3 regions of the Stenotrophomonas sp. YJH_SMC_65 genome follow, and region 3 is predicted to be linked to each of the others. Evidence: predicted binding sites of a transcription regulator. Region 3 holds the regulator's gene; each other region holds the start of a gene.

Region 1 (10,559 bases), on a different contig from region 3:
CCGCCCCCGACCTGCTGCACGCGCAGGCCTGCCTGATCGATGCCCTCTCGATGTCGCTGCAGATGCGCGACGCCTACACCCGCCATCACTGCGACCGCGTCGGCCTGTTCGCGCAGCGGCTGGCCGCGCACTGCGATCTCGACGACGAGGCCTGTGCGCAGGTCGGCCTGGCCGCGCGCTTCCACGACATCGGCAAGATCGGCATTCCCGACGACGTACTGCTGGCACCACGCCGGCATACCGATGAGGAGCGCGCGATCATGCGCGAGCATCCGGTGCGCGGCGAGCACATCTTCCTGGCCACCGGCCGCAGCGACGCCGCGCCCGTGGCGCGGCTGATCCGCGCCCATCACGAAGCCTTCGATGGCAGCGGCTATCCCGATGGGCTGCGCGGCGAATCCATCCCGCTGGGCGCGCGCATCGTCACCATCGCCGATGCCTACGATGCGATGACTAGCGTGCGCCCGTACCGCGACGCGATGGAGCACGAAACCGCGTTGCGGATCATCGATTCGCAGTCTGGAGGGCTGGTGGATCCCTACGTGCTGCAGCGCTTCCATCGCATGCTGGCGCGGGAGCCGGAGCTGGCCTGAGATCTTCCGGAAGGTGAAACGACCCGTCGGTAGAGTCGACTGTCAGTCGACTGCTCTTCGTCCAGATCGCGAAAATCCCGCGCTGCGCGCGATAGTCGACTGACAGTCGACTCTACCAGTCGGCGCTGCGCTACCGGCCTGGAAGACAAAAGGCCCGGCATTTGCCGGGCCTTTCGCATCACGCAGTCACGGGTGATCGATTACCAGATCACCACGCGCTTGTCGTCGGCACGCACCATCGCGTCGCCGGCCTTGCACTGGAATGCAGCGGCATAGGACGGCATGTTCGACGGTGCGCCGTTGGCACGGAAGTTGGCCGGGGCGTGCGGATCGGTGTTCAGGCGGACGCGCAGCTCACCATCGGTGAAGTTGCGGCGCCACACGGTGGCCCAGTTCATGAAGAAGCGCTGGTCCTGGCTGTGGCCATCCACTTCGACATTCGCCTTCGGGTCTTCCTTCAGCGCCATCTGCAACGCGTCGTAGGCCACGGTCAGGCCGCCGAGGTCGCCGATGTTCTCGCCCAGGGTCAGCTTGCCCTTCACGAACACGCCCGGCACCGATTCATAGCCGTCGAACTGCGCGACCAGCTGGTCGGTACGCTCGGTGAAGGCCTTGCGGTCGGCGTCGGTCCACCAGTTGTCGAAGTTGCCGTTGGCGGCGAACTGGCTGCCCGAGTCGTCGTAGCCGTGCATCATCTCGTGGCCGATGACCGCACCGATGCCGCCGTAGTTCAGCGCCGGATCGGCCTTGGCGTCGAAGAACGGTGCCTGCAGAATCGCCGCCGGGAACACGATCTCGTTCTTGGTGGCGTTGTAGTACGCGTTGACGGTCTGCGGGGTCATGCCCCACTCGGTCTTGTCCACCGGCTTGCCGATCTTGTCCAGCATGTAGCGGTAGTTGAACGCACGCGCCGCCTGCATGTTGCCCAGGTAGCTGTCGCCGTTGGTCTGCAGGCCCGCCCAGTCACGCCACTTGTCGGGGTAACCGATCTTCGGGGTGAAGCTGGCCCACTTCTCCAGGGCCTTCTTCCTGGTTTCTTCGCCCATCCACGGCAGCTGCTCCAGGCGCGCCTTCAGCGCCTGCGACAGGTTTTCCACCAGGTGCTGCATGGCGACCTTCGACTCGGCCGGGAACACGGCGTCGACGTACAGCTGGCCCAGGGCCTCGCCCATGCCACCGTTGACCGACTCCAGCACGCGCTTCCAGCGCGGCTGCATTTCCTTCTGGCCACGCAGGGTGGTGCCATAGAAATCGAAGTTGGCCTTCTCGAACTGGCTGCTCAGGTACGGCGAGGCGTCGTCGATGGTGTGGAAGCGCAGGTAGGCCTGCCAGGTGCTGGCCGGCACATCGGCCAGCATCTTGTCCATTTCAGCGAAGAAGCCCGGCTGGGCCAGCGAGAACTTCTGCGCGGCCGGCACCTTGAGGGTCTCGAACAGCGCGGTCCAGCTGAAGTTCGGGGTCAGCTTGTCGGCCTCAGCCGCGCTGAGCGGGTTGTAGCGCTTGGCCGGGTCACGCATTTCGATGCGCGACATCGAGGCCTTGGCCAGGCGGGTTTCGAAGGCCATCACGGCCTTCGCCTGCTCGGCGGCCTGCGCCGCGTCCACGCCGGACAGGGTCAGCACCTGTGCGATATAGGCCACGTAGGCGTCGCGGATCTTGGCCTGCGCATCGTCGAAGTAGTAGCCCTTCTCCGGCAGGCCCAGGCCACCCTGGCCGACGTAGGCGATGACGTTGGCCGAATCCTTGTAGTCGGCATTGGCGAACAGCGAGAACAGCACGCCCTTGCCCTCGGCCTGGCTGTCGCGCAGGTACCGGGTGATGGCGGCGGTGTCGTTCAGCGCGGTGATCTTGTCCAGCTGCGGCTGCAGCGGCGCCAGGCCGGCAGCTTCGATCTTCGCTTCATCGTTGCCGGTCTTCCAGATGTCACCGATCTTCGCTTCCACCGAGCCCGCCTTGGCCTGGCTGGCGGCGGCCTGCTGCACCAGCGCGTGCTGCACTTCCAGCGAGCGCTCGCGCAGGATCTCGAAGCTGCCCCAGGTGGTCTGGTCGCCCGGCACCGGGTTGGCCTTCAGCCACTTGCTGTTGACGAAACCATTGAGGTCGGTACAGGCCGGAATGGCCGGATCGAGGTCGGCGCTGTTGAGCGAGATCAGCGGCGTCTTGATCTGCGACAGGTCGAAGGCCGGCTTGGCGTCGGCACTGGCCGCCGGGGCGGTTTCGTTCTTGCCACAGGCCGCCAGTGAGGCAGCGATGGCGATGGTCAGGCCCAGCGGGACCAGGTTGCGGACGTTCATGAGGCTCTCCTGCGGGTAATTTCACAGGGTAGCCGCGGGAGCGACGCTGGGGACCGGCCAAAGGTCACGAGCGCATGGCGCGGCTCCGTCTGCATGCCGCTATGCTCTGGCTTCCGCGATCACTGGACTTCATGACCATGGACGAAGCTGCGCTGCTGCAGGCCATCGACGCTTGTGAGTGTCTGTTCTTGGCGGGCATCGGCGAGCCGGAAGCGAATCGTCTGCGCCTGGTCGTCGAGGAAGGCCTGGTGGTCGGAAAGCCCTCCCGTGTGGAGCTCGCTCATGGACGTTCAATCGATGATGCGCGTGCGATAGAGGTGATGCCCCACTCGCAGCGTTTTGAGCTGATCTGGGACCACTACATCAGCTACGCCGTGCACAACGAGTCCTACCAGAGCTGGGACGACGCCGAAACCTGGAGCGGCAACCTGTTCCGCCGCTACAGCCGTTCGAAATTCCTCGATTCTCTGGACCATGCCACCTTTGCCGATGTCAGTTACCCGGGCCCATTCACGCACTATCAGGTGATATGCCAGGAACACGTCATCGACATTGCCGCGTTGCAGCCGCCGAAGGTGCGCCGCATGGATCCCTCGTAGCTGGCTGATGCAGCCCCCATGGCTTGGCTCTACCGGGTTGCGACAGCGCCGGCCGAGCGTGGGCTCGGCTCGACAAAAGCGAAGGCCGGCTTGCGCCGGCCTTGTGCTTCTTACTTCGCCTTGCCCTGGTTGGCCACGGCTTCGGCGGCCTTGCGCGCTGCTTCCGGGTCGCCCAGGTAGCGGAACGACTGCACGGTCAGGTCGTCGTTCAGTTCGAACAGCAGCGGGATGCCGGTCGGGATGTTCAGCTCGAGGATCTCCTCGCGCGAGACATTGTTGAGGTACTTGTACAGCGCGCGCAGCGAGTTGCCGTGGGCAGTGACCAGCACGGTCTTGCCATCCTTCAGCTGCGGCGCGATGGCGTCGTGCCAGTACGGCAGCACGCGGTCCAGGGTGGTGGCCAGCGACTCGGTGCCCGGCAGCGCGTTGCGGTCCAGACCGGCGTAGCGGCGGTCATGGATCGGGTGGCCCGGATCTTCCAGGTCCATCGGCGGCGGCGGGATGTCGTACGAACGGCGCCAGACCTTGACCTGCTCTTCGCCGTGCTTGGCCGCGGTCTCGGCCTTGTCCAGCCCCTGCAGGCCGCCGTAGTGCCGCTCGTTGAGGCGCCAGGACTTGTTCACCGGCAGCCAGTCCTGCTCCAGCTCGGCCAGCGCACCCTGCAGGGTGTGGATGGCACGCTTGAGCACGGAGGTGTGGGCGACGTCGAACTGCAGGCCTTCCTCGCGCATCAGGCGACCGGCGGCGGCCGCTTCCCGGCGCCCCTGCTCGGTCAGGTCGACATCGACCCAGCCGGTGAAGCGGTTGTCCAGGTTCCACTGGCTCTGGCCATGGCGCAACAGTACGAGTTTACGGGTCACTGCAGGGTCTCCAACGCGAGGAAAGGCAGGCCGCCATTGTAGCCCGGCCGCCGCTCACCGGGCCGTGGCGCCGCCCGTGCGATGCTGTGACCGATGAATACGGTGATCGATCCCGGATGTTGGGAAGGCAGCGTCTCCGCGGCACGCGCGCAGCAGCTCCAGCTGGCCGGCCGCGTGGAGCGCCAGGACCGCCTGCCACGCGAAGTCCGTTGGCTGGCCGGGCTGGATGTTGGCTTTGAAGACGACGGCGCCATCACCCGCGCCGCGGCGGTACTGCTGGACGTGGAGACGCTGAAGCCCGTGGCGCAGGAGATCGCGCGCATCCCCACGGTGATGCCCTACATCCCCGGTCTGCTCAGCTTCCGCGAGCTGCCGGCACTGCTGGCCGCGCTGGCGCTGCTGCCGCGCACGCCGGACCTGGTGTTCGTCGATGGCCATGGCATCAGCCATCCGCGCCGGCTGGGCGTGGCCGCGCATCTGGGCGTGGTCACCGACCTGCCCAGCATCGGCGTGGCCAAGTCAAAGCTGGTGGGCCGGTTCGTCGAACCGGGCGCCGAGGCCGGTGCACATGCGCCGCTGCAGGATGGCGACGAACAACTGGGCTGGGTGCTGCGCAGCAAGGTGCGCTGCAAGCCGCTGTTCGTGGCCGGCGGCCATCGGGTCAGTGCCGATACCGCGCTGGACTGGGTGCAGCGCACGCTGCGCGGTTACCGGCTGCCGGAACCGACCCGGCTGGCGGATCGGCTGGCCTCGCGACGCGACGAATGACCGCACCGGGCATTCCCCGGTGCGGCTTTCATTTTCATTCAATGATGCACGTGGCCGCGATGGCCCTGCGCGTCCTCACCGTGGTCGTGGCCTTCATGGCCCTGCTGCGCGCCGCCCTTGGCCGACGCCGGTCCAGCGCAGGCTTCACCACAGTGGTCCGCTTCGATCTGCAGCGTCACGTGCTCGATGCCGAAGTCATCGTGCAGGCGCCCGCCCAGCTCACGGCGCAGCGCATCGGCGTCGGTGCCGTCGCGCATCACGATGTGCGCGGTCAGCGCCGGCGTGCTGGAGGCCAGCGCCCACACATGCAGGTCATGCACGTCCAGCACCGCAGCATGACCGGACAGGCTGTCGCGCACCTTGGCCACGTCCATGCCCTTGGGCACGCCTTCCAGCAGCACGTTGATCGCCTCGCGCATCAGCACGTAGGTGCGCGGCAGTACCCACAGGCCGATCAGCACCGCCAGGATCGGGTCGATCGGCTTCCAGCCGGTCCACTTGATCAACAACGCACCGGCGATCACCGCCACCGAGCCAAGCATGTCCGCCCACACTTCCAGGTAGGCGCCCTTCACGTTCAGGCTCTCGCCGCTGCCGGCCTGCAGCAGGCGCATCGAGATCAGGTTGATGACCAGGCCTGCGGCGGCGATCACCAGCATGCCCGAAGATGCGATCTCCTGCGGTTCGCGGAAACGACCGATCGCCTCCCACAGGATGTAGGCGGCGACCACGAACAGCATGGCGCCGTTGATCATCGCGCCCAGCGCTTCCAGGCGTGCATAGCCGTAGGTGCGGCGCGCGTCCGGCGGGCGTCGGCTCAACCGCACCGCGACCAGCGCGATCATCAGTGCCAGTGCATCGGTGGCCATGTGTGCCGCGTCGGACAGCAGCGCCAGGCTGTTGGTCCAGAACGCGCCCACCACCTCGATGACGAGGAAGGTGGAGGTCAGGCCGAGCGCCCACCACAAGGGTTTCTCGTGGCGGATCTGGGACGGCAGGTGATCGTGGTCGTGGCCCATGGCAACAGCTCCTTTGCGATGCGGTGCAGGCTACGCCGTGCTGGCGGGGGAGACTATTACGGTGTTTATAACATTGCAGCCCAGGCGATCCCTCACCGGGCAAGGCCCGGCGCTACCGGAGCGTGGCCGGCAGCGCCAGGCCTGGCCTGGCGACCGCAGCGGACCGGCGTCCGCGTGCGGTCAGAACCCGAAGCGCAGGCTGGCCCAGTAGGCGCGGCCCGGTTCGTTGTAGGTCGCCGCACCGGCATCGCTGCTGTTGGCCTCGCGGAACAGGCGCTTGTCGGCCAGGTTGTTCACGCCGAAGCCGAAGCTGACCGTCTCGGTCACCCTGTAGCGCGCGCTCACGCCCCAGATGTTGTAGGCACCGCGGTCCTGCAGCGCGATCGAGGGATCGCAGCTGCCGGTGCAGCGCGGATCATTGTTGATGTTGGCGGTGGCCGGCTTCTGCTTGCCGTAGAACGTGCCGGTCAGCAGCACCGACAGCTTGTCGGTGGCCTGCCAGTCCAGCATCGTGTTGACGGTGTACTTCGGGATCACCGACAGCGGCTGGCCGGTGCTCTTGTTCTCGTTTTCCACCATGTAGGTGAAGTTGTTGCTCCATTTCAGGCGATTGCCCTGCTCGCCCAGCAGCGGGATCACCAGGTTGCCTTCAAGCCCCTGCACGATCGCCTTGGGCGCGTTCTCCCAGCGGAAGATGCGGCCCTTGGAGTCGGCGGTCAGGCCAACCTGGGTGTAGCCGGCCTGGATCTTGTCCTTGTAGTCGTTGTGGAAGTAGGTCAACGAGGCCTGCCAGCCGCTCTGCGGTGCCCACTCGATGCCCAGTTCCTTGTTCAGGCTGGTTTCCGCCTTCAGGTCCGCGTTGCCGCGCATGTAGCAACCGGCACCCAGGCTCGGCAGTGCATTCGGGCAGCCGTTGCCACGGGTGTAGTACAGATAGTCCGGATTGGACTGGTACAGGTTCGGCGCCTTGAACGCGCGGGCGATGCCGCCCTTCACCACCCAGTCGCTGTTGATGCGGAACTGCGCATTGAGGCTGGGGCTGGTGTTGTTGCCGAACTGGCTGTGGTGGTCGAAGCGCAGGCCCGGGGTGACGATCCAGCGCTCACCCAGGTAGATGTTGTCTTCGACGAACACTGCGGTGGTCTGCGCGTCGGCCTTGCCCCGCGCGCGATCGGCCGACAGCCCCGGGATACCGCCGCCGCTGCTGCTGGACTGGCTCATCGAGTACGGGTCGGTCAGGCGGCTGTCCAGGTATTCAAAGCCCAGCGTCCAGATGTTCTCGGCGCTGCCCAGCGAGGTCGGGAAGCTCACTTCGCCATCCAGCTGGTAGTTGCGCAGGCGCGAGGTCGACCAGTCGGTGCCGTTGAAGCTGCCTTCCGGGCCACCGGCCAGGCCTTCATTGATGCGCGAGTTGTTGACCGCTTCCACCGCGGCGGTCACCCGCGAGGTCACGTCGCCCCAGCGGCCGCGATGGGTGATCGCGCCGGTGTTGCGGTACATGCGGTTGGTTTCCGCTTCGCCTTCGGCCAGCGCCGCCAGGTCAACGCCGGTCGAGGTACCGGTAGTGCTGACCGCGCGGTCACCGGCGTAGATGTTGCCCTGGCGGCTGGTGCCGGCTTCGAACTCCACCACCTGGTCGGCGGTGATGTCCCAGCGCAGCAACGCGTTGACGTCGCGGTTCTTGACACCCTCGCGGCCAGCCGGCGGCACCGCGTTCGGGTTGGTGGCGTACTGGCGGTTGAGGTCCAGTGAGTCGGCGTCGGTCTTGTTGAGGTTGCCGTACAGGCGGAACGACAGGGTGTCGGTCATCGGCCCGCTCAGCTGCAGGCCGACGCGCTCGCTGCCGCCTTCGGCGCTGTGCTCGGGCACCAGGCCATACAGGTCGACCGCTCCGGTCAGGTCGCCGGTCGGGCGCTTGGTGATGATGTTGACCACGCCGCCGGACGCACCGGAGCCATAGCGTGCCGCCGCAGGGCCGCGCAGCACTTCGATGCGCTCGATCATTTCCGCCGGCACCCAGTTGGTATCACCGCGGGTATTGCGCTCACCGCTACGGCCCATGCGCACGGCATCACGCGCACCGATGCGCTTGCCGTCGACCAGGATCAGGGTGTTTTCCGGGCCCATGCCACGCAGGTCGATCTGGCGGTTGTTGCCGTACTGGCCCGAGGCGCTGTTGCCGGTGAGGTTGACGCCCGGCATGGTGCGCAGCAGCTCGGCGATGTCGTTGGCCGGCGGGCGCTTGGCGATGTCCTCGGCGGTGATGGTCGAGGTACCCAGTGCCTGGCGGGCAATCTGCGAGGCGGTGACATGCACCGTGTCGATATCGGTGGCATCGGTTTCGGCCTGGGCGGTCAGGGCGCTTCCCGCCAGCAGGGCGGCAACGGCGAGCGCCAGCGGGCGCGGCGAAAGGACAACGGCAGGAGACATGATCTGGACCTTCTGGCAGGGCAACGGGGCCTCTGGCAAAGGGCTTGAGGCAACGACGAGGGGGAGGCGGAGCGTCGCTGCAGTCGCCTGCGGGCCGATCCGTGCGCGCATTCTCCCATCAATGCGAGTGATTCTCAAATGCGTTCACTCATTGCCGCCGCGGCGCCGACGTGCTTTGCGCGCCGTGCAACCCTGCATCGCGCATAAACTGACCGGCCAACCCGCCATCAACCGTGCGCCACCGCGGCCGATACCCGTGGTTTGCCGTACGCAGTCAGAGATCGACGTGGAACCACCCCAACTGGACGATGCCAGCCAACCGCTGGCCGAGGCCTGGCAGCACTGCCTGCAACAGGCCGGCCCTGCCGCCACCGCGCTGCTGCACGCCGCCGCCGCCGATGCCCCGCCGGCGCTGGCCCAACGCTTCTACGAGGTACTGCTGCAGGACGGGCGTGCACGCCGCTTCCTGTCCCACGACCAGGTCAAGCAGCGCCTGCAGCCGGCCATGCAGCGCTGGCTGGTGCAGTTGCTGACCACCAATGCCGACGGTATTGCCGGCGCCGTTGCCTCGCAGCGGGTGATCGGCGATGTGCATGCCCGGGTCGGTATTCCGGTCGACCTGGTCACCCGCGGCGCGCGCGTGCTCAAGCACGAACTGTTCGTGCGCCTGCACGACGACGCGCCCGACAGTGCCACTGCGTTCGCCGCCATCGACTGCCTCAGCGCGATCATGGACATCGCCATGGAAGGCATGACCCTGGCCTATACCCATGCACGCGAGCGCTCGACCCGCGCCGATGCGGCGTACCGGCTGTTCTCGCTGGTGCAGAACGTCGGCACCGAACGCGAACGCCAGCGCGCACTGCTGCTGGACTGGGAGAACGCCCTGCTCTACGCGCTCGCTGGCCACGTACAGGCCAGCGACAGCGCCAGCCTGGCCACTTCCGAGTTCGGCCTGTGGTTCACCCACAAGGGCATCCCCAGCTTCGGCGAGAGCAGCGAGACCCGGCAGGTCGGCCAGCTGATGGCCCGCATCGACAGCAACTTGCAGCGGGCGAGCAACGATGCCCCGGCACAACGACTGGCGGTGCTGCCGGCCATCCGCGAGGACCTGGCCGCCATCCGCACCCTGATGACGCTGCTGTTCGAGCGCATCGGCGAGCTGGATGCCGGCAGCGATGCGCTGACCAACCTGCTCAACCGCCGCTTCCTGCCTACCGTGCTGCGCCGGGAGATCGAGCTGGCCACGCGCAACCGCACGCCGTTCTCGCTGCTGCTGCTCGACCTGGATCACTTCAAGGCGATCAACGACGGCCACGGCCACGACGCCGGGGACCGCGCGCTGCAGCACGTCGCCGGCCTGCTCGGCCAGCTGACCCGCGGCAGTGACTACCTGTTCCGCTATGGCGGCGAGGAGTTCGTGGTGGTGCTGGTCGCGGCCAGCGAATCACAGGCCGCGGTGATCGCCGAAAGCCTGCGGCGGCAGATCGCGCAGTCACCGGTGGCATTGGCCAACGGCCAGGTACTGGCACTGACCGCCAGCATCGGCGTAGCCGGCCATGACGGCCACCCGGACTACGAGCGGCTGATGGCACGGGCCGATGCGGCGATGTACGAGGCCAAGCGCAGCGGCCGCAACCGCGTGGTAGTGGCCAGCGCGGACCTTGAGGAAGCACCGGGACGGCGTGCACTGCAGCGATGACGACAGGACAGGTAGAGTCCACCGCTGGTCGACTATCGCACGCAGCGCGGGATTTTTCGCACGCGGGGCGAAGAGCAGTCGACTGACAGTCGACTCTACCGACAGTCGACTCTACCGGTTCGCCCGCCAGCCGATGCATTGGACGCCACCACCCGCCATGCTGCCCACCACAGCAGCGCCAGTGCCGCGATGCCTGCACCCAGCAGGCACACGGCAGGCCAGCCATGCCGGGCCTGCATCCAGGGCCCGGCAGCCGCACCGGCACCACTGCCCACTGCATAGAACAGCATGTAC
Region 2 (10,559 bases), on a different contig from region 3:
CACGCCGTAGTCGGCACCAATGCTGGCGTACTGCTGGTCCAGCGCGGCGGCGGTCATGTTGCGCGTGGAAATGCCCCAGCTGTGATTGATGGCGCGTACACCCTGCGCCTGGATCTGCGCATACATGTCCAGCGTGGCGGCATCATCCGGATCGGTGCGGTACACCGCGCGCGGACGATAGAACCTGTCGGGGTCCAGGCGCCACTCGTAGTAGGTGTCACCGAACACGCGGGCGGCAGTGAGATCCGCACCAAAGGCCACGCCATGCATGCCGGTGCCATTGCGGTTGGCGCCGATGGTGCCAAGCACATGCGTGCCGTGGTCGGCGTAGCTGAAGCCGTAGGGCTGGCCGGCGGCGATCAGGCGTGCCGCCAGTGAGGCCGGAACGCCGGCGCCCAGTCCGTAGTAGTTGTAGCCGGGCTGTTCGCCGCGGGTCTGCCCGCAGGCGCCGGCCCCTGCGACCACGCCCGGCGTCGCACAGTCGGCACCGATGGTGATGCTGGAGGTATTGCGTCCTGCAAACTCCGGATGCGCCAGTGCGGAGCCCGAGTCGAACAGCGCCAGGCGTACGCCCTTGCCGGTCAGGCCGCGCGCATAGGCGTAGTCCGCGCCCATCGCGCCCAGGCCCCAATCGGCGTTGAATTCGTCGCTGCGCCAGCTGGCCGGATCGCCGGGATTGCCAAGAACGGCGGTGCTGCTGGCGGCAGCTGCCGTGGCCGTGGTTGCAGGTGCGGTGCTGGCAGCGGGCTGCGCCCACGCGGCCTGCAGCTGGCGCTGCTGCTGCCAGGCCTCGAGTGATTCGCTGGCCATGGCTGGCAGTGCGGTGGCCAGCAGCAGCGAGCTGGCGACGGCAAGCGCCAGCGGGCGATGCGACAGGGAGCGGGACGAACGGCCGTACAGCGGGTGATTCATCGGACAACTTCCTTGGTTGACGGACAACAAGGCCGTTAACGCCAAGGCATGGCGATATCCCCCAGTAATGTGAAGGGAATTTTATGAACGTGTTAATGTTTTGTGATCGGTGCATGGTGCGGCTCCAGCGGGCAGGGCACCGTGACCCTTCCTTCCGAGGCTTCGGAACCGCCCATGCGTACCGCATTCCGTAAACCACCGTTGGCGATATTGGGCGGTGCCGATCCTGGCAGCGACGCGTTCGAGCGCGCAGCTGGTGGCCAGGTGCCCAGCGTCATCCCGGAAGGCAGCATGCCGCCGGCCGACTGGCCGGCCACGGTGGTGGTGCCCTGTGGCATGGGGGATGCGCGCAACCTGATCATGGCCCTTGCCGGTGATGCCTGCATCGTCAGCGGTGGGCGCGCCTGCACGATCTCGGAGGTTTGGCTGCACAAGCGGCCGCTGCTGCCGCTTGCAGGGGCAGGTGGCGGGTCCGACGCGCTGCCGGACACCCCGCCGGACGAGCGCGGCAATTCGCCGATCCTGCCGTGGCGCAACAGTGATGAGCTGGCCGGGCAACTGCGTGTCCTGGGAATGCTGCAACACTGAGTCCAGCCGCATCCGCCTTCACCCAACGTCCCGGGTGCAGCGCTAAGGTGGCCCGGCCTGGGCTCACCAGGCTTATCAAGGAGTGATGTCGATGCGTACTTTCAGGAAAGTGATCGCCGGTGCTGTGTTCGCGTTGGCCTGCAGTGGGTCGGTGGCCGTGGCCGGACCGGTCCAGCCCTGCGATTTTCCCTGCTGGAAGGCCTACCAGGCGTGTGTAGCCGGTGGGGGTGATGCCATGGAATGCCAGTACGAATACGATCGATGCGTCATGGAGCGCTGCGGCGCGGTGTAAGCCCAGCCATGATCGGCTGATGACGGGCCCCGTCCATGACGGGGCTCTTCTGTTTGTACGCAGGGTCGGGCACCCTCGGCGCATTCTTCCTGGTGGAGTGGAACATGGCCGTCATGCGTGTCGTCGCCAACATCGCCACGTCTGATCCCGCCCGCGCCGCTGCATTCTATGGCGAGCTGCTCGGCATGCCGGTGGTGATGGACCATGGCTGGATCGTCACCCATGGCGGGCAGGGCAGTGCGCTGGCGCAGGTCAGCTTCGCCAGCGAAGGGGGTTCCGGCGCACCGGTGCCGGACCTGTCTATCGAAGTGGACAACCTGCAGGAGGTGCTGGAACGCATGCACGCGGCTGGCATCGCGCTGGACTATGGCCCGGCCGACGAGCCCTGGGGCGTGCGGCGCTTCTTCGTCCGCGACCCGTTCGGCCGGTTGTTGAACATCCTCGCCCACGCCTGAGCGACGGCGGGCGCTTCAGCGACGGGTGCCGCCACGCTTCGGCGCCGGCGACACACCGACCATGCGCAGGCAATCGGCCACCACCGCCGCAATGAAGGTGTCGGCGTCCTGCGTGGGTGCAGCGATCAGGTCATCGGTGGCGCCATGTACGCCGGCATAGATCAGCGAGGCCGTGACCTGCGGTGCCGGCAGCTGCCACAGGCCTGCACGGGTGCCCGCCTCGAGGATGTCGAGCAGCTGCTGCTGGATGGCGTTGCGCTCGGCATTGCCGCGCTGGTGGTGGTGATGGTTGGCGTAGACGACGTCGTGCAGTGCGTGCGTGCGCACATAGGTCTCGATGTTGGCGCGGATCCAGGCGCACAGGCGCGCCACGCCATCGTGGGCAGGCTGCTGCTGAACGGCATGGTCGACCTCGGCCATGAACTGCAGCGTGTAGCGCTGCGCCAGCGCCTGCAGGATCTCGGTGCGCGAGGCGAAGTAGGTATAGAACGTGCCCTTGGCCACGTCGGCGGCGGCCACGATGTCACTGATGGTGGTCGCTTCCACGCCCTGTGACAGGAACAGCGCCTGCGCGGCGTCCATCAGCTCTTCCTGGCGGGTTTCAGCGGGTTTGGTGCGGGGCCTGGCGACTGCGGGAATCTGCATGGGGCGGGGTCCGGGTGCGACGGTCGCCATTCTAGCTTCCTCCGGCAATGACTGACCGCCGGTCATTGACTGACGGTCAGTCAGCAAACTACGATGCGCGCACGCTCCCTCCCGGCATCCGCACATGCAACGCTTCCGACGGCCGGCCCTGGTGCTGGCGGCCTACCTGGGCACCTTCCTCGCCTCGCTGGACATCAGCATCGTCAACGTCGCGCTGCCGACGCTGCAGCAGGCACTGCACACCGACATGGCCGGGCTGCAGTGGGTGATCAACGCCTATGCCATCGCCCTGTCCGCAGTGATGCTGTCGGCGGGGCCGCTGGGTGACCGCTATGGCCACCGCCGCATGTGGCTGCTCAGCGTGGCGACCTTCACCGTGGGCTCGCTGCTGTGTGCCTGCGCAGGCAGTCTTTCCGCACTGGTGGCAGGGCGGGCGGTGCAGGGGGTGGCCGGCGCCCTGCTGATCCCGAGTGCGATGCCGATCCTCAGCCATGCGTTCCCTGATCCGCGCCAGCGTGCACGCGCGATCGGGGGCTGGTCGGCGTTCAGCGCGCTGGCGCTGGTGCTGGGGCCGCTGCTGGGAGGCGAACTGGTGCAGCGCGCAGGTTGGCCCAGCATCTTCCTGATCAACCTGCCGCTGGGCCTGCTTGCACTCGCGCTGGGGGCCTGGGGCATTCCTGAGCGACGGCATCCGCAGCACGCCGCGCTGGACCCGGCCGGGCAGCTGCTCAGCATCGTCGCGCTGGGTGCACTCAGTTACGGCCTGATCGCGATCGGCGAGCACGGCCTGCTGGCACCTTCGACCCTGCTGGCGCTCGGCATCGCAGCATCCGGCCTGGCGCTGTTTGCGTGGGTCGAGCGCCGCGTGGCGCGGCCGCTGCTGCCGCTGGACCTGTTGGCGAAGCCGGGTTTCGGCATGCTCAACCTGGCCTCGTTCGTGCTTGGATTCACCGCTTATGCGAGCCTGTTCTTCCTGTCGCTGTTCTTCCAGCAGGCGCAGGGACATGGGGCTGCGCAGGCCGGTGCGCAGCTGGTACCGCAGTTCGTGCTGATGGCGGTGGTGTCGCTGCTGTTCGGCCGTCTGGCGGCGTGGTTCGGGCTGCATGCCGCGCTGGTGACGGGCTATGCAATGACAGGCATGGCGCTGTGTGCGATTGCCACGTTCGAGCCGACTACAGCGCACGGCCAGGCCAGCGCACTGCTGATGCTGCTCGGCACTGGCATGGGACTGGCGGTACCTGCGACCGGCATGGCGGTGATGTCATGCGTACCGGCCGAGCGTGCCGGCATTGCGTCGGCCACGATGAACGCGCTGCGCCAGGCGGGCATGAGCCTTGGCATCGCGCTGCTGGGCAGCCTGATGGGCCTGCGCGCGGTATGCCAGTTCACTGCCACCGCGCAGGCGGCAGGGCAGCCCGCAGTGGCCGCACAGGCGCGCACGCTGATCCTGCAGCCGTCTTCACTGCTGCCGGGGACGCAGATACTGGCCTGGTACCGCGGCGCGATGGCCAGCGGTTTCGGCTGGGCAATGGCTGTCGCCGGCGTGCTGGCCCTGTTGGCGGCGCTCGCCCTGTACCGCCAGTGCAGGCGCGCCTGAGCACGCTGCGGTCAGCCCTGCTGGCGTTGCGGCCCTTCCTTCGTCGGCGCGGGTTCGGCCGCGTGCTGCCGCTGTTGCCGTGCATTGGCGTGGCGCGCGTGCCCGCCTTCGCGGCCGATCGCTGCCATGTGCTGGCGATTGCGGCTGATCGCCTCGCCGCCCTTGCGGCCTGCCACGCGTGCCTCGGCCGGGCTGAACTCATGTGCATTGCCGGACGCATGCGCGGCGCGTCCACCCTTTGCGGCGATCGCGCGCTGCTTGTCCCGGTCCATCGAAGCGAAGCCACGATGGGAGGTGCCGTGATGCTGGTCAGCCATGTGAAGGCTCCCGGTGCATGGAAGGGGAGCTCATCCTTGCGTGTGCCCGGCTAAGGCAGTGTCCGCACCGGCGGTGCTGCCCTCACGCCACGCCGCACTGGCTTTCACGGCGCAACTACGCCGCTGCGCGATGAGCGCCGCTTGGCTAGGATGGACCGGCATGGCGGATGACCGCCCAGACAGAAAAGGACGCCGTGAACAGATTCGGATGGCTTGTACTGCTGGCCTGCGCTGCACCGGCCCATGCGGACACTGCGCTGCTGAGCGGCAGTTTCGTTCACTTCGGTTACTCGTCCACCGATGAGCAGCTGCCAGCGGCGCAGCTGCCGCTGTTCCTCGACGAACTGCGGGACCTGGGCAACGACACGCTCATCATCGGCCAGACCCGCGCCACCCGTGCCGGCGTGGGCTGCGCCAGCAGCGCGCAGGATTTCGAATGGATCGCCGGCTTCCCGGCCAAGCTGGGCACGGTGCTGGACGCGGCCGCAGCGCGTGGGATGAAGGTCGTGGTCGGCACCACCTACAGTTCGGGCCAGTGTGCGGCATTCTGGCAGGGCTCGAACGCTGCAGCGGTGGCGCAGGACGCAGCGCAGTCGATGGCGCAGCTGGCCCAGCAGTACGCGATGCATCCGGCATTCGCCGGCTGGTACATCACCGATGAGCCCGCGCAGGTACCGGACGAGCGTGCGTCGTTCTATCGTTCAATCGTTTCCACACTGAAAGCGGCGACGCCGTCCAGGCCGGTGATGGTGGCGCCCTATCTGGCATCCTCCAGCGTCGACCCGGCCAGCGTGGCCAGTGCTGCGCTACGGTTTCGCTCTGCCACGGGGGTCGACGTGCAGATCTGGCAGGACGGCATCGGCGCGGCGTCGCACGCGAAACTGTTCCAGTGGGATCGACCGGGCTATTCCACCGAGCAGTACTACCAGGCGTTGTCGGCGCAGCTGGGCGCCAGCGCTGTGTGGGCCGACATCGAGCTGTTCAACCATGGCAGCCCGCTGTTCCTTGATACCGGTAACGGCCTGTCCGGTGCATACCGGTCGGCGTCGGTGCAGCGCATCAACCAGCAGTTGTGGAGCGCGCGTTCGGCTGGCAAGCGCGTTGCCTGGCTCAACCAGTACCACATGTCCGAAGTGGTCGGCCCCGGCCAGGGCTACGGCGAGGCGCCGCGGATGATGAACACCTATCGCGGGTTGTACGGGTTGGGTGCCTCGTACCTCGTCGATCCGGTGCAGACCACCTATCACTACAGCGTGGCGCCGGCGACCAGCTATCCCGACGGCAGCGGCCATGAGCTGTTCGACCGCCGGGTAGGCGACCCGCGCAATCCGATGGACGCGGGCTGGGTAGGCGTGCACGGCAACGTCAGCATCACCATCGACCTGGGCCAGCGCCGACGGGTGGACTGGATCGGCCTGCATACGATGACCCGCCCGGCCTGGGGCATCGTCACGCCGACTTCGGTGGAGGTGATGTGCGCCGAGCCCGGAACTGCCGCCGTAACCATCGGCACGCTGTCGGCACCCTTCACCCAGTCCGGCGTGATGGGCTCGACCGAAGAGGAGTACGTGCTCGGCAATGCAGCCCCCCTGGCTGCGCAATGCCGCACGCTGGAGCTGCGCGTGGCCAACGGCAGCTGGACCTTCCTCAGCGAGATCGAGATGGCTGCAGAGCAGTAACGCCTCAGCGCCGGCGGGCGTCCTGCAGGCGCTGTGCGAAGGGCCGTTGTTCGAGCGCCACCAGTGCTTTGCGCAGCACCTGCTCCAACGACTGCCCCAGATCGGCATCGAGGCTGCGTGCCGCCACTGCGGTGGCCTGCCATTGCGCCTGCAGCACAGGCATCGCGCGCTGCGCGCGCGGGCTCAACTGCAGGATGCGTTCGCGCCCGTCGTCACCATTGGCAGTGTGCAGCCAACCATCGCGCACCATCGCCGCCACGGTCTGGCTGAGCGCCGAATGGCTGAGCCCGCAGGCCAGCGCGAGGTCCTTGATCCGGCAGGGGCCCTGCGCCATCAGCGTGCGCAGCACCGGCGTGTAGCGCGGCCGGTAGTCCAGTTGCAGGTGCCGGTAGGCCTGCTCGACGGCCGGGTCCAGCTGGTCCAGCAGTGCGCGCAGCAGGGTACCCAGCGTGGCGTGTTGGAGATCCATGAGCGGGATGATATATAAGCGCTTATATATCCTCAATGCGGGGTGGATGATGGCGGTCTCCTGGATGCTCGGCGCGCTGCTGGCGACGGCCTGCCCGGCGCAGGATGCGGTGCTGCAGGCGGCCGCCAGCGCCGTGCAGGCGCAGTACCTGGACGAGGCGGAGGCCGCCCGCATCGCCGATGCCCTGCGCAGCTGGTCGGCGCAGCAGCGGTATGCGGACAGCTGTTCGGATCCTGCTGCGTTCAGCGCACGCCTGAACCAGGACCTGGACATGTTCGATGGCCACTTCCACGTTGAGCGCGTGGACGCAGCTGCCGGCCAGGACGACTGGTTGATGGCCTGGCGTGCCGATGCCCGCAGCAATGGTGCCGGTGTGCGCGAGGTGCGGGTGCTGGAAGGCAACATTGGCTACCTGCGGTTGAGTACTTTTTACCCGCTGGATCTGGCGCGGCCGAAGTTCGCTGCGGCCTTCACGCTGCTGGCCGACACCGATGGCCTGGTGCTGGATCTGCGCCAGAACGGGGGAGGCGACGATGCAAGTGCCGACCTGCTGGTGCGCACGCTGCTGGACGCGAAGATCGGCGCGGTGCAGCAGCTGGACCAGCGTGGCCGGCGCACGCCGGTACCGCTGCCGCCTGCCAGCCTGCCTGTGTACCTGAAGCCGCTGGTGGTGCTGATCGACCGGCGTACCGGTTCGGCGGCCGAGTTCGTCGCCTATTCGCTGCAGGCCCTGGGCCGCGCGCGCATTGTCGGCACGCGCAGTGGCGGTGCCGCGCATATGTTTGGTGATCCTGTGCTGCTGCCCGATGGCTATCAGATCAGCATTCCCGACCGGCAACCGATCAATCTGCGCACCGGCGGCAACTGGGAAGGCACCGGCGTGAGGCCTGATGTGGCCGGCGGCGACGATCCGCTGTTCATCGCGCGGCAACTGCTGGCGCCTGCGAAGTCGTCAAGATGAACGCACGATTGCATGGCTGTCCTATCGCAGATGCGCGAATGCATGCCTAGAATCGAAGCATCCCGGTAGTTCCCGGGCGCTTCGAGTGAATGGACTCAATGAAGATTCTGTTGACCGGCAGTTCCGGGCGCATCGGGCGCGCGATCTTCGGTGCGTTGGCGGCCGCCCACGAAGTGGTGGGGCTGGACCGCAGCCCGTTCGCCACCACGCGCATCATTGCCGATGTCACCGATCGCCAGGCGGTCACGCGTGCGGTGCAGGGCGTGGACGCGGTCATCCATACCGCGGCCCTGCATGCTCCGCATGTCGGCCTGGTGCCGGACGCGGTATTCCAGCAGATCAACGTGGAGGCAACCGCGCACCTGCTGCAGGCCGCACGCGAAGCCGGCGCACGGCGTTTCGTGCTGACCAGCACCACCGCGCTGTACGGCCATGCCGTGGTAGCCGGTGGCTGCCGTTGGATCGACGAAGACACCGAGCCACTGCCGCGCACGATCTACCATCGCACCAAGCTGCAGGCCGAGACCCTGGCTGAAGCTGCCGCCACGCCGGGCTTCAGCGTTCGCGTGCTGCGCATGGGCCGGTGCTTCCCGGAACCGCCCGAGCGCATGGCGATGTTCCGCCTGCATCGCGGCATCGACGCCCGCGATGTGGCCAGCGCACACGCTGCACTGCTGCTCGACGAAGGCGCCCGATTCGCCCGCTATCTCGCCTGCGCACCGACGCCGTTCCGGCGCGAGGACTGCCTGGAACTGGCCACCCACCCGCGCAGCGTGCTGGCCCGTCGCGCGCCGCAGCTGCTGGCCGAGTTCGAACGCCGTGGCTGGCCGCTGCCATTGAGCATCGACCGTGTCTACGACAGTGCCCGCCTGCGCAGTGAGCTGGGCTGGCAACCGTGCTTCGGGCCGGACGACGTGCTGCAGCAGTATGCCGTCGGCAGCATCGAGGTACTGCCGCGCGCGCAGTGGATCAAGGACCGCGTGGCCGAGTGAGGCCATCGCGACGAACGGGTGGCTGACCCGACCCTGAGCAGATTCAGGAATGTGCAGGCCGGTCGCCTCAACCTCGTTGGCGGGCGGCCGCTAACCCGGTGCGCTTCCAGCGCCGGGCCCGCCCGGCGGCCGGTGGCCTGCGCGACGGATCGCGCGCCTGCGCGGTGCCTTCGTGGTGCCGGTCGTCCTGAACTGCCTTGCGGACCCTCCCATGCCTTCTTCCCGTTCCGCCGCTGCCCGCCGCCCGGGCAGCATCGCCCACAAGCTGATGCTGGGCACCGCCGCGATCGCGCTGCTGTGCTTCGGCCTGACCGCGTTCCTGATCTACCGACAGGCCAGCGCCAGCCTTATCAGCGCCTCGCGCCAGACCATGACCAGCGAGGCGACCGCTGAGGCGCGCCAGGTGGCGGCCGATCTGGGCACCGCCTTTGCCAGCAACGATGCCATGGTTGAAAGCGTGCTGGCCCAGCGCGCCCGTGGTGACGTGCCCGACCGCGCCAGCCTGGCGGCGGTGCTGGGCGAGCAGCTGCGCGCCCATCCCGAATGGCTGGGCAAGAGCACCATGTGGGAGGCCGATGCCTTCGACGGCAAGGATGCCGAGTTCGTCAACACCGAGGCGCACGATGCCACCGGCCGCTACATGAGCTACTGGGCCTGGCAGGAGGGCAAGCCGCAGCAGTCGGTGATGACCGATTACACCGAGACCGCCAGCGGTTCCGGTGACTGGTACATGGTGCCCAGCCGCGACAAGCTGCCGAAAGTGAGCGAACCGTATGCCTATGACATCGCCGGGCAGCAGGTGCTGATGAGTACGCTGAGCACGCCGATCATCGAGAACGACAGGTTCCTCGGTGTCTTCACCGTCGACTTCTCGCTGGCAGCGTTGCAGAAGCACCTGGCCACGCTGAAGCCGATGGGGGCCGGCCGCGTCGAACTGCTGTCGCCGAAGGGCGTGGTGCTGGCCTCGGCCAATGCCGCCGAAATCGGCAAGCCTCGCAACGACGCACTGACCCGCAGCATGCTGGCCGAGATCGCCGCCGACCGCCCCTTCGAGGCCTTCAGCCCCGATGCGGCCGGCAACGTGCGCGTGTATGTGCCGCTGCGCGTGGGCGATGCCCCGCAGCGCTTCGCGCTGGGCGTGGTGATGCCGCATGCGGTGATCGTGGCCGAAGCGCGCCAGCTGCTGTGGCTGACCCTGCTGGTCGGCGTGATCGCCGCGCTGACCCTCAGCGCCGGTGTCTACATACTGCTGCGCCGCCTGGCGATCCGCCCGCTGGCCGAAGCGGTGCGCGTGGCCGGTGACGTCGCCGCCGGCAAGCTGGACAGCACCCTGCCGGCGCGCAGCAACGACGAAGTGGGGCGCCTGCTGGACGCGATGCAGGGCATGCGCGGCCAGCTGCAGGCGGTGATGGCTGCGCAGGCCGAAATGGCGCGCCGCCACGATGCCGGTGAACTCAGCTACCGTATGGATGCCGCGGCGTTCCCGGGCGAGTACGGCCGCATGGTGGCCGACAGCAACCAGCTGGTGGCCTCCAGCAACGCGGTCACCCAGCGCCTGGTTGAAGTGATGCAGCGCTATGCCGTCGGCGACCTAAGCGTGGACATGGAAGCACTGCCGGGCGAGAAGGCGGTGTTCACCGCTGCGATGGCGA
Region 3 (10,559 bases):
CGGTAGGCAGCCAGGCCACGCCCCGGGTAGTCTTCGCCGACGCTCGGCAGGGTCAGCCCGGCGGCGTTGCTGATGCGGGTGTCGATCGGAATCGCGTCTTCCCAGACGCGGCTGCCATGGCGGTCCTGCATGGTGCGCAGCGACTCGTTGCCGGCGCGGGTGCGGCGGTCGAACAGGGTTGGCAGGATCGAGATCGGCAGCGGCCGGCGGCGCGAACGCTCGACCATCTCGCCGGTGCGGACCATGCCATCCAGGCCGTGCAGCGCCAGCGGCTCGGCCTGGGTCGGAATGATCAGGCGATCGGCGGCAGCCAGTGCGTTGATCATCAGCAGGCCGAGCGTCGGTGCGCAGTCCAGCAGGATGTAGTCGTGCTGGCCCTGGTGGCGCGCCAGCGCGTTCTGCAGGGCCAGGCCGAGGCCGGGTTGGTTGGCGCTACGGCGTTCCAGCGTGGCCAGCGCGGACTGCGCGCAGACGTAGTCCAGGCCCTGGATGTTGCTGGCATGGCACAGGCCGGACAGGTCCGCCGGCGGTGCGCCGAACAGCTCCAGCACGCCGGCCGGCGGCGGGTCCACCGGCACGCCGAAGGCGCGGCTGAGCGAAGCATGCGGATCGAGGTCGATCAGCAGCACGCGATGGCCGAGCGCGGCCAGGCCGCGGCCGAGGGCGAGGGTGGTGGTGGTCTTGCCGACTCCGCCCTTCTGGTTGGCGACTGCCCAGATGCGCATCGGATTACTCCTTCATTGCCGGGGGAACGGCGGCGCCGACGCGGCTGCCAGCCGGCACCGGTGGCAACGTCACCGGTGCGATGGGGGAGGTGGGGGCGCTGGCCGGCGTTGCGGCGGCCTGTTCGGTGACGGTGCTGCCGGTGGCGCCGGTGGCTGCGTTCAGGCGCTGGCCGAGCGGGTCCACCGAATGCGAGGTGTCGGCCAGGATGATGACCATCACCCGGCGGTTGCGGTTGCGGCCCTGTGCGCTGTCGTTCTCTTCGCGCGGGCGGAACTGGCCATAGCCGACCATCGCCAGCCGCGACGGCTGCACACCCTGGTCGGCGAACAGATGCACCACGCTGGCGGCGCGCCCGGCCGACAGCTCCCAGTTCGACGGGAAGGTGGCGGTAGCGATCGGCACGTTGTCGGTGTGGCCTTCCACGCGCACGCTGTTGGGCACGTCGCGCAGCACCTCGGCCAGGCTGGCCAGGGTCTGCCGCGCATGTACGTCCAGTGCGGCCGAGCCGGTGGGGAACAGGATGTCGCTGTTGATCTCGACCTCGATCCACAGTTCCGTGCGGCGCACGCTGATCATGCCGCGGTCGATCAGCGGCGCCAGGGCGGCGGTGAGGCGGTCGGCAATCGTGTTGAGCTGGCGCTCGGCACGGGCGATCTGCTCCTGGTTGTGCACCGACACCGGCATGCGCATCTGCGAGGCCATCGACGGCAGCAGCGTCGGGTCGTGCGAGGGCGCCGGCGCGGACGGTCCGATCTTGGTGCCGGACTTGATCACCGACGGGCTGTCCCAGCCGCCACCCTGCACCTGCTTGTTGCCCACCTGCACCGGATTGATCGTGCGCGGCGCGCCACCGAAGGCATCGGTGAGCGCGTCGGCCATGATCCGGTACTTGCCCTCGTTCACCGACGAGATCGCGTACATGACCACGAAGAAGGCGAGCAGCAGCGTCATCAGGTCGGCATAGGGGATCGCCCATGCTTCGTGGTTGGCGTGCTCTTCGTGGTGCTTGCGGCGGGCCATGTCAGTGCAGGAAGCCGGAGAGGTTGGTTTCGATGTTGCGCGGGTTCTCGCCCTGGGCGATCGAGATCAGGCCTTCGATGACCATTTCGCGGTCGCGCGTGTTGTGCGAGATCACGCTCTTGAGCTTGGCGGCGATCGGCAGGAACAGCAGGTTGGCCGAGGCGATGCCGTAGATCGTGGCGGTGAACGCCGCAGCGATGCCGTGGCCGAGCTTGCTCGGGTCGGCCAGGTTCTTCATCACCGCGATCAGGCCCAGCACGGCGCCGATGATGCCGAGCGTCGGTGCGTAGATGCCCATCGCTTCGAACACCTTGGCGCCGGCCTGGTCCTGGTGTTCCTGGCTGCCCAGTTCGATTTCCAGCATGTGCCGCATCGATTCGGGCTCGACACCGTCCACCAGCAGCTGCAGGCCCTTGCGCAGGAACGGGTCCTGCTGCGCTTCCACCTGCGATTCCAGGCCGAGCAGGCCCTGGCGGCGGGCGATGTTGCTCCACTCGACGATCTGCTGGATCAGTTCGCGGCGATCGCTGTGCGGCGGGCGCACGACCCAGCGCACGATCTTGAACGCATGCTTGAACACCGCCGGCGAGGTGTGCAGCAGGATCGCGGCAACGGTGCCGACGATGACGATCACGAACGCCGCAGGCGACCACAACGACGCCAGGCCGGCGCCCTTGAGGATGCTGCCACCGACCAGCGAGGCCAGGGCGAGAAAGAGTCCAATGAGGCTGAGTCTATCCATGGATCCGGTATCGGCTTGTATGAATGGGACTTGAGACACCGGTACGGGCTACTGGTGCGACTTCACGGTTTTACGGGTTCAGCAAGCGGGTCAGTCGTGCGGGCTGCGCAGGCCATCCACATCCAGGATCAGCGCCATGCGACCATCGCCGATCAAGGTTGCACCGGCGTAACCACGCAGGCCGCGCAGGGCCTTCGGCAGTGGCTTGATGACCACTTCCTCGCGCCCACGGACTTGGTCCACAACCAGGCCGAAGCGCGCTTCGCCGGCCTGCAGCACCACGATGGTCAGCAGGGTCGATGCGGCCGGCGTCACATCCAGCCACTGCCGCAGATCGACCAGCGGCAGCGTGTGCGAACGGCGGTCGAGCACGGCACGGCCATCGAACCAGCCCAGCGAGGTGCGCGGCGCGTGCAGTACCTCCATCACGCGCGCCAGCGGCAGCGCATAGACGTCCTCGCCGGCCTGCACCAGCAGGGTCGGCAGGATCGCCAGGGTCAGCGGCACGCGGATCAGGAAGCGGCTGCCGCGGCCCAGCTCCGACTGGATCTGGATCTGCCCGCTGAGTTCGCGGATGCGCGACTGCACCACGTCCATGCCGACGCCGCGCCCGGAAATATCCGTGACCTGCTGCTTGGTCGAGAAGCCGGGCAGGAACACCAGGTGCAGGCACTCCTCGCTGCTCAGGCGGGCGGCGGCTTCCGGATCGATCAGGCCCTTCTCGCGTGCCTTCGCGCGCAGCTTTTCCGGATCGATGCCGGCGCCATCGTCCTGCACCTCGATGCTGACGTAGTCACCTTCCTGCTGCGCCGACAACCGCACATGGCCCATCCGCGGCTTGCCCTGCGCTTCGCGCAGGTCGGGCATTTCCACGCCATGGTCGATGGCGTTGCGGACCAGGTGCACCAGCGGGTCGGCCAGCGCTTCGACCAGGTTGCGGTCGAGCTCGGTCTCGGCGCCGATCAGCTCCAGGTCCACTTCCTTCTTCAGCGAGCGGGCGACGTCGCGGGCGACCTTGGGGAAGCGCGAGAATACCTTGCCCACCGGCTGCATGCGGGTGCGCATCACCGCCGACTGCAGGCGCGCGGTGGCGATGTCCAGGGTGGACACGGCGCGGTCCAGCTCCTCGTCGCGCAGGCGCGCACGCAGGGTCTTGAGCCGGTTGCGCGACAGCACCAGTTCGCCGATCAGGTTGACGATCGCATCCAGGCGCTTGGTGTCCACGCGCACGGTGTGTTCGGCTTCGGCCAGCGGCTTGGCGGCCGGCTTGGCCACCGGTGCCGGTGCGGCGGCCGGGCGCGGGGCGGCGATCGGTGCCGGCGCCACCGCAGCCGCGGGCCTGGCGCCGGGTGCGGCGCCACCGTGCAGCTGGTCGAGCAGGGCTTCGAACTCATCTTCGCTGATCAGGCCGTCGTCGGCCTTCTTTGCCGGCGCCACCGCAGTCGGTGCGTTGCCACCGTGCAGCTGGTCGAGCAGCGCCTCGAACTCGTCATCGGTGATCAGGTCGCCGGCACCGGCCGCCGGTGCGGCGGCAGCGGCGGCAGGCGCTGCTGCACCGCCATGCACGTCGAACTGGGCGATCAGGTCCGGCGGTGCATAGCCCGGCTCGGTGCCGGAAGACACGGCATCGAGCATCGACTGCAGGTAGTCCAGCGATTGCTGGGCGGCGTCGAAGTGATGGGCCTGCAGCACGGCCTGGCCGGCACGTGCAGCGCCCAGCGCTTCTTCAGCGGCGTGGCACAGCTCGACCATGGCGGTGACACCGAGGAAACCCGCGCCGCCCTTGAGCGTGTGGTAGCCCCGGAACACCGCGTTGAGCTGTTCGGTGTCCTGCGGTGCCTGCTCCAGCGACACCAGCTGTTCGCCGAGGCGATCCAGGATTTCCTGTGCCTCGATGATGAAATCGGCAGTGATGTCGTCGGATACCGCGCTCATGCTTACAGCCCCAGATCCGACAACAGGTCGTCGGCGTCGTTCTGCGAGACCGCGTGGCGGTCCAGTCCCTTCAGTGCCGGCCCGGCCAGTTCCGGGTCGGTGCGATGCTGTTCCGGCGGCAGGCCGAGCGCGCCGAAGCCTTCATGCACGCGGCGGACGATGCCGACCACGCGACGGATGATCTGCCCGGTCAGGTCCTGGTAGCTCTGGGTCAGGGCGATCTCGGTCAGGTTGTGGCGGATGCGCTCGAGCTGCACGTCCTGGCCTGGCTGCAGGCCTTCGGCGCGCAGCTGCTCGGTCAGGCTGCGGCATTCCTCGGCCAGGTCCAGGGTGCGGTGGGTAGCCTGTTCGGTCATCGCCACCACGTGGTCCAGACGTGCGCACGCATCGTCCAGTTCGCCGGCCTCGCTGGGCACGGTCGGCAGTTCGCCCAGGGCCTGCCCCAGCTCGCGGGCCAGCCGCGAGAGGCCGCTCATCATCGGCTGCGTGCGCAGCGCGACCAGTCCGTCGATGCGTTGCCGCCAGGCGGCTTCGTCACCGGACTCCAGGGCATCCAGGGCTTCCTGCAGTCGCAGGGCGAGGGCGTTCTTGTCGACCGTGGTATCCATCAGGCGCTGGCCGCCAGGCGTTCGAAGATCTTGCCCAGCTTCTCTTCCAGCGTCTGCGCGGTGAACGGCTTGATGATGTAGCCGTTCACGCCGTTCTGGGCCGCTTCGATGATCTGCTCGCGCTTGGCTTCGGCGGTGACCATCAGCACCGGCAGGGTCTTCAGCTTGGCGTCGGCACGGATCGCCTTGAGCAGTTCGATGCCGGTCATCACCGGCATGTTCCAGTCGGTGACGACGAAATCGAAGGGCTGGCTCTGCAGCAGCGACAGCGCGGCATGCCCGTCCTCGGCTTCGGCGGTGTTGGTGAAGCCCAGATCGCCCAGCAGGTTCTTGACGATTCGACGCATGGTCGAGAAGTCGTCGACGATGAGGATGCGCATGTTCTTGTTCAAAGCAGAGTTCCTTTGTTGTTCATTCCGGGCGACCGGGGGCAGTCGCCTCGGGGATGTTCATTCTTCCAGGCCGGCGTCGACGGCCTCGAAAATCTTCAGGCGGCCGCGCAGGCGCAGCACGGCCTGGCCATGGATCTGGCAGACCCGCGACTCGCTCACGCCGAGCACCGCGCCGATCTCCTTCAGGTTCAGCTCCTGCTCGTAGTACAGCGAGAGCACCAGCTGTTCGCGCTCGGGCAGGTGGCCGATGGCCTTGCCCAGCTCGCGACCGAACTCGCCGCGCTCCAGCACCTGCTGCGGGGTCGGGCCGCCCTGGGCGACGGTATCCAGTTCGCCCTGGTCTTCGATGCGCGACTCCAGGCTCAGCACCTGGCCACGTGCGGCGTCTTCCATCAGCCTCAGGTACTCGGGCAGCGGCATCTCCATCGCGGCGGCCACTTCGGTGGCGCTGGCGGCACGGCCCGTGCTCTGTTCCAGGCGGCGGATGGTGGCGGCGGCATCACGGGCACGGCGGTGCACCGAGCGCGGCACCCAGTCGCCACGGCGGATCTCGTCGATCATCGAGCCGCGGATGCGGATCGATGCATAGGTCTCGAACGAGGCGCCCTGGTCGGCGTCGTAGCTGCGCGAGGCTTCGATCAGGCCCATCATGCCGGCCTGGATCAGATCATCGACTTCGACGCTGGCCGGCAGGCGCGCGGCCAGGTGGTGGGCGATGCGTCGCACCAGGTCCGAATGCTGGGCGATGACCTCGTTGGCCGCCGAGCGCTGGACTTCCCTGTACTGGTGGGCTGCGCCTTTCATGCGGCCACCCCACGCTGCTTGAGGATGCGTTCGAGGAAGAACTCGACGCCACCGCGCGGTTCGGTCGGTGCCTGCCAACGCGCGGTGCGGCGTGCGATCTCGGTGATCGCCAGCGCCGACGGGCTGGATGGATAGGCCTTCACCACCGGCTGCTGGCGCTGCACCGACAGGCGCAGCCAGTCATCCTGCGGCACGCAGCCCAGGTAGTTCAGCGAGACATCGGCGAGGAACTTCTCGCAGACGCGGGTCAGCTTCTCGTACAGCACGCGGCCCTCGTTCGGGTCGCGCACCATGTTGGCCACCACCTGGATGCGGTCCACGCCGCGCTCGCGCGACAGCACCTTGATCAGTGCGTAGGCGTCGGTGATCGAGGCCGGTTCGTCACAGACCACCACCACGGTGTCCTGCGCGGCCTGGCAGAAGGTCAGCACGCCGTCGGTGATGCCGGCGGCGGTATCGACCACCATGATGTCCAGCTCGCGTTCCAGTTCGGAGAACACGTTGACCAGGCCGACATGCTCGGCCGGGGCAAGCTCGGCCATGTGCCGGCGGCCGGAAGCGGCCGGGACCACCAGCACGCCGTTCGGGCCTTCGACGATGACGTCGTCCAGCGAGCAGCGGCCGGCCACCAGGTCGGCCAGCGTAAAGGTGGGGTTCAAGCCCAGGATCACGTCGATGTTGGCCAGGCCGAGGTCGGCGTCCAGCAGCAGCGTGCGCTTGCCCATGCCGGCCAGCGCCACCGCCAGGTTGGCGGACACATTCGTCTTGCCCACGCCGCCCTTGCCGCCGGTCACGGCGATGGTGCGCACAGGGCCGAGCGGCTCGCTGCGGGTGGCCGACAGCGGGAAGGTCTTGGTCAGCTTGGCGTACTCACGCGACGGCATGGTTCAACTCCGGGTTGCAGGGCATATCGGCCGCTCGGCGCAAATCTTCAAGGCGAAGTACAAGATTGGCTGCACTGGCCCGGTGCAGGTCCTCCGGGACGTCCTGGCCATCGGTCACCCAGGTGATCGGCAGGGCGTGGTCCACGGCCACCGACAGGGCGTTGCCGAAGCGGCCGGTCTCGTCCAGCTTGCTCAGCACCAGGCCCTGCAGGTTGGCCGCACCGAAGCGGCGCACCACCTCGTCCATGTCGCCGAAGCTGGTGTTGGCCGGCAGCACCAGCAGGGTGCGCACCTGGCGCGCGGCGCGCAGCCACTGCAGCTGGGCGGCCAGGGCACGGTCGCGCGGGCCCAGGCCGGCGGTATCGATCAGCACCAGCTTGTAGTCCTTCAAGCGTTCCAGCAGCTGGTCCAGGTCGGTGCCGCTGTTGGCCTCGTGCACGGCGATGCCGAGCTGGCGGCCGTAGCCATACAGCTGTTCACGGGCGCCGATGCGGGTGGTGTCGGTGGTGACCAGGGCGACGTCACGCGGGGCGTGCTTCTCGGCGAAGCGCGAGGCCAGCTTGGCGATGGTGGTGGTCTTGCCGGCGCCGGTCGGGCCGACCAGCGCGATCACGCCGCCTTCCTCCAGCGGGTCGACCGGGGCGATCGGCAGCTTGCGCGAGATCAGCCCCAGCATCAGGCCGCGGCCACGATGGGCTTCGGTTTCCAGCGGGATCTGCATGGCCACGTCGCGGGCCAGCCCGGCGTCGAAACCGTACTCGTCCATCAGGTCCAGCGCGGTGGCGCGCACCGGGCTGCCACGCAGGCGCTCGTCGGTGAAGCGGTTCATCTCGCGCTCGATCACCTGGCGCATGCCGGCCACTTCCTGGCGCAGCTGGCGGATCTCGGCGTCGTCCTGGGCAACCACGGTCAGCGTCGGTGCCGGGGCCAGCATGGGGGCCGGGCTGGCTTCGACGGCGGCTTCGACCGCTGCCGGTTCGCTGGCGGCGATCCCGGGCTGCGCGTCGATCACGGCAGCGGTCGGCAGCGGCGGCGGCTGCACGGCCGGGGCCACGCTTTCGTGATGCGCCTCGTGCGGCGGGTCGATCTGGAAGCGCGCGCGGTTGGCCGGCACGGTGGCGGCCGGTGCAACGATGGCCTCGGCGAACGGCGCGAAGGTCTGGTCCGGCGGTGCCGGTTCGTTGACGGCGGCGCGGGCCAGGGTGGCGGCGAAGCCGGTGCTGCCCCGGGTCGGCACGATCTCGTCGGCGCTGTCCAGGGTGCGGCCGGTGGCACCGACGGCGGCGCGGGCGAGGGCGGCCACTGCCGAGGTGGTGGCCGCGACCGGTTCCGGCGCCGGGGTGCTGCTGCGGCGGCGGGTGACGGCGGCGATCACCGCGTCGGCGGCGGTGCGCGGCTTGGGTGCCGGCGGCGGTGCGACGTCACGGCGCGAGGCTTCCAGTGCACGCTGCACGGCGCTCTCGTCGTAGTTGGCGGCGGCGACGATCTCGATGCCTTCCTCGATCCGGCGGTTGGACAGGATCACGGCGTCAGGACCATGTTCCTTGCGCACCAGGTTCATGGCCGAGCGCATGTCGGCGGCGACGAATCGTTTGATTTTCATGCTGTGGTCACGGGGCGAAGACGGCGGGGTGGCGGTCGGAGAACTCGGGTGGTCGGTGGTCTGCACGGTGCGGGTTCCCCTTGGTATCTGTCTGTTGCGTTGGTTCGAAAGTGGTGTCTGTTTTCTGGCGCATCGCAGGGCGGCGTCAGCTGATCGTTCCGACCAGCTTCAGGCGCTTGTCCTCCGGCACCTCGCTGTAGGCCAGGACCGACAGCGACGGAACGCTGTGGCGGACCAGGCGGGCCAGCGCGGCGCGCACCGGGCCAGGTACCAGCACGACCGCGGGCTCGTTGCGGGCTTCCTGCTTGCTGACACATTCGGCCAGGCTCTGGTGCAGTCGCTCAGCGAGTCCGGGTTCCAGCGCGGCGCCGTTGCCCTGCGTGGACTCCTGCAAGACACGTTCCAATTGCGGGTTGAGGGTGAATACCGGCAGCTCCGCCGACATTCCAGCGATCTCCTGCACGATGAAGCGGCCCAGTGCGGTGCGAACAGCGGCGGTCAGCACGGCCGGGTCCTGGCTGCTGGGCGCATGTTCGACCAGTGCCTCGGCGATCTTGCGCAGCTGGCGGATCGGAATGCGCTCGACCAGCAGGTTCTGCAGCACGCGCACCACCGCCGACAGCGGCAACGCCTTCGGCGTCAGATCTTCGACGAGCTTGGGCGCGCTCTTGGCCAGGTTGGCCAGCAGGTGCTGCACTTCTTCGTGGCCGAGCAGTTCCGGCGCGTGCTCACGGATCAGGTGCGACAGATGGGTGGCGACCACGGTGGCCGGATCGACCACGGTGTAGCCCAGCGTTTCGGCCTGGGCGCGCTGGTGCGGCTGGATCCAGGTGGCGTCCAGGCCGAATGCGGGGTCCTTGCCGGCGATGCCTTCCAGCGCGCCGAGCGCGCTGCCCGGGTCCAGCGCCAGCTCGCGGTCGGGGTGGATCTCGGCGGTGGCCACCGGCACGCCGTGCACCAGCACGCGGTAGCCGTTGGCCGGCAGTTCCAGGTTGTCGCGGATGTGCACCGACGGGATCAGGAAGCCGACATCCTGGGTCAGCTTGCGGCGCACGCCCTTGATGCGCGCCATCAGTTCGCCGCCCTGGTTGCTGTCCACCAGCGGGATCAGCCGGTAGCCGACCTCCAGGCCCAGCGGATCGACCGGGCGCAGTTCGTCCCAGCTCAGTTCGGCAGTCGGTGCCGGTGCGGCCGGGCGGCCGAGTGCGTTGAGTGCGGCGGCATCGGTGCCACCGCCTGCCGCATCGGCAGCCGGCGCCTTGCCCTTGCGGTACAGCTTCCAGGCGATGAAGCCGAGGATCGCGGCCAGCGTCAGGAAAGCGACGTTGGGCATGCCCGGCACCAGGCCGACCACGCCGATGATGCCGGCGGTGATCGCCAGCGCGCGGTACTGGCCGAACACCTGTCCGGTCATGGCCTGGGCCATGTCCTGCGAGCGCGAGGCGCGGGTGACCAGCATCGCCACCGCGCTGGAGACCAGCAGGGCCGGCAGCTGCGCCACCAGGCCGTCACCGATCGACAGCAGGGTATAGGTCGCAGCGGCCTCGCCGAACGGCATGCCATGCTGCAGCACGCCCACCGCCAGGCCACCGAGCATGTTGATGAACAGGATCAGGATGCCGGCGATGGCGTCGCCGCGGATGAACTTGCTGGCGCCGTCCATCGCACCGTAGAAGTCGGCTTCCTCACGCACTTCCTCGCGGCGCAGCTTGGCTTCTTCACGCGTCAGCAAACCGGCGTTGAGGTCGGCGTCGATCGCCATCTGCTTGCCGGGCATCGCGTCCAGGATGAAGCGCGCGGTCACTTCCGAAACGCGGCCCGCACCCTTGGTAATGACCACGAAAT

Evidence for each region. The regulator FliA, encoded in region 3, starts transcription of late flagellar genes. The targets are predictions, from matches to a motif close to TAAAGTTTNNCNNNCNNNGGCCGATAA.
Region 1: AC5P7A_RS04630 (GGDEF domain-containing protein) is a predicted target of FliA. The motif match lies at 8,791-8,817, and genes of this name have one in related genera.
Region 2: AC5P7A_RS08785 (methyl-accepting chemotaxis protein) is a predicted target of FliA. The motif match lies at 8,975-9,001, and genes of this name have one in related genera.

Annotation. Positions count from the first base shown of each region.
Region 1 is NZ_JCAFSR010000002.1:341,364-351,922, reverse strand. Features, by position in the region: gene AC5P7A_RS04665 (HD-GYP domain-containing protein) at 1-593, shown strand, start outside; gene AC5P7A_RS04660 (M13 family metallopeptidase) at 794-2,887, opposite strand; gene AC5P7A_RS04655 (hypothetical protein) at 3,025-3,486, shown strand; gene gpmA (2,3-diphosphoglycerate-dependent phosphoglycerate mutase) at 3,597-4,346, opposite strand; gene nfi (deoxyribonuclease V) at 4,440-5,114, shown strand; gene AC5P7A_RS04640 (cation diffusion facilitator family transporter) at 5,153-6,133, opposite strand; gene AC5P7A_RS04635 (TonB-dependent siderophore receptor) at 6,314-8,563, opposite strand; gene AC5P7A_RS04630 (GGDEF domain-containing protein) at 8,850-10,265, shown strand; gene AC5P7A_RS04625 (MFS transporter) at 10,361-10,559, opposite strand, start outside.
Region 2 is NZ_JCAFSR010000004.1:153,168-163,726, reverse strand. Features, by position in the region: gene AC5P7A_RS08840 (autotransporter domain-containing protein) at 1-912, opposite strand, end outside; gene AC5P7A_RS08835 (SLOG cluster 4 domain-containing protein) at 1,087-1,500, shown strand; gene AC5P7A_RS08830 (hypothetical protein) at 1,592-1,792, shown strand; gene AC5P7A_RS08825 (VOC family protein) at 1,897-2,247, shown strand; gene AC5P7A_RS08820 (TetR/AcrR family transcriptional regulator) at 2,263-2,892, opposite strand; gene AC5P7A_RS08815 (MFS transporter) at 3,017-4,489, shown strand; gene AC5P7A_RS08810 (KGG domain-containing protein) at 4,501-4,806, opposite strand; gene AC5P7A_RS08805 (DUF4434 domain-containing protein) at 5,001-6,485, shown strand; gene AC5P7A_RS08800 (MarR family winged helix-turn-helix transcriptional regulator) at 6,490-6,954, opposite strand; gene AC5P7A_RS08795 (S41 family peptidase) at 7,004-7,915, shown strand; gene AC5P7A_RS08790 (NAD-dependent epimerase/dehydratase family protein) at 8,014-8,907, shown strand; gene AC5P7A_RS08785 (methyl-accepting chemotaxis protein) at 9,119-10,559, shown strand, end outside.
Region 3 is NZ_JCAFSR010000017.1:23,929-34,487, reverse strand. Features, by position in the region: gene AC5P7A_RS20990 (ParA family protein) at 1-725, opposite strand, end outside; gene motD (flagellar motor protein MotD) at 730-1,746, opposite strand; gene AC5P7A_RS20980 (flagellar motor protein) at 1,748-2,488, opposite strand; gene AC5P7A_RS20975 (chemotaxis protein CheA) at 2,579-4,423, opposite strand; gene AC5P7A_RS20970 (protein phosphatase CheZ) at 4,426-5,031, opposite strand; gene cheY (chemotaxis response regulator CheY) at 5,031-5,423, opposite strand; gene AC5P7A_RS20960 (RNA polymerase sigma factor FliA) at 5,481-6,227, opposite strand; gene AC5P7A_RS20955 (MinD/ParA family ATP-binding protein) at 6,224-7,111, opposite strand; gene flhF (flagellar biosynthesis GTPase FlhF) at 7,098-8,714, opposite strand; gene flhA (flagellar biosynthesis protein FlhA) at 8,860-10,559, opposite strand, start outside.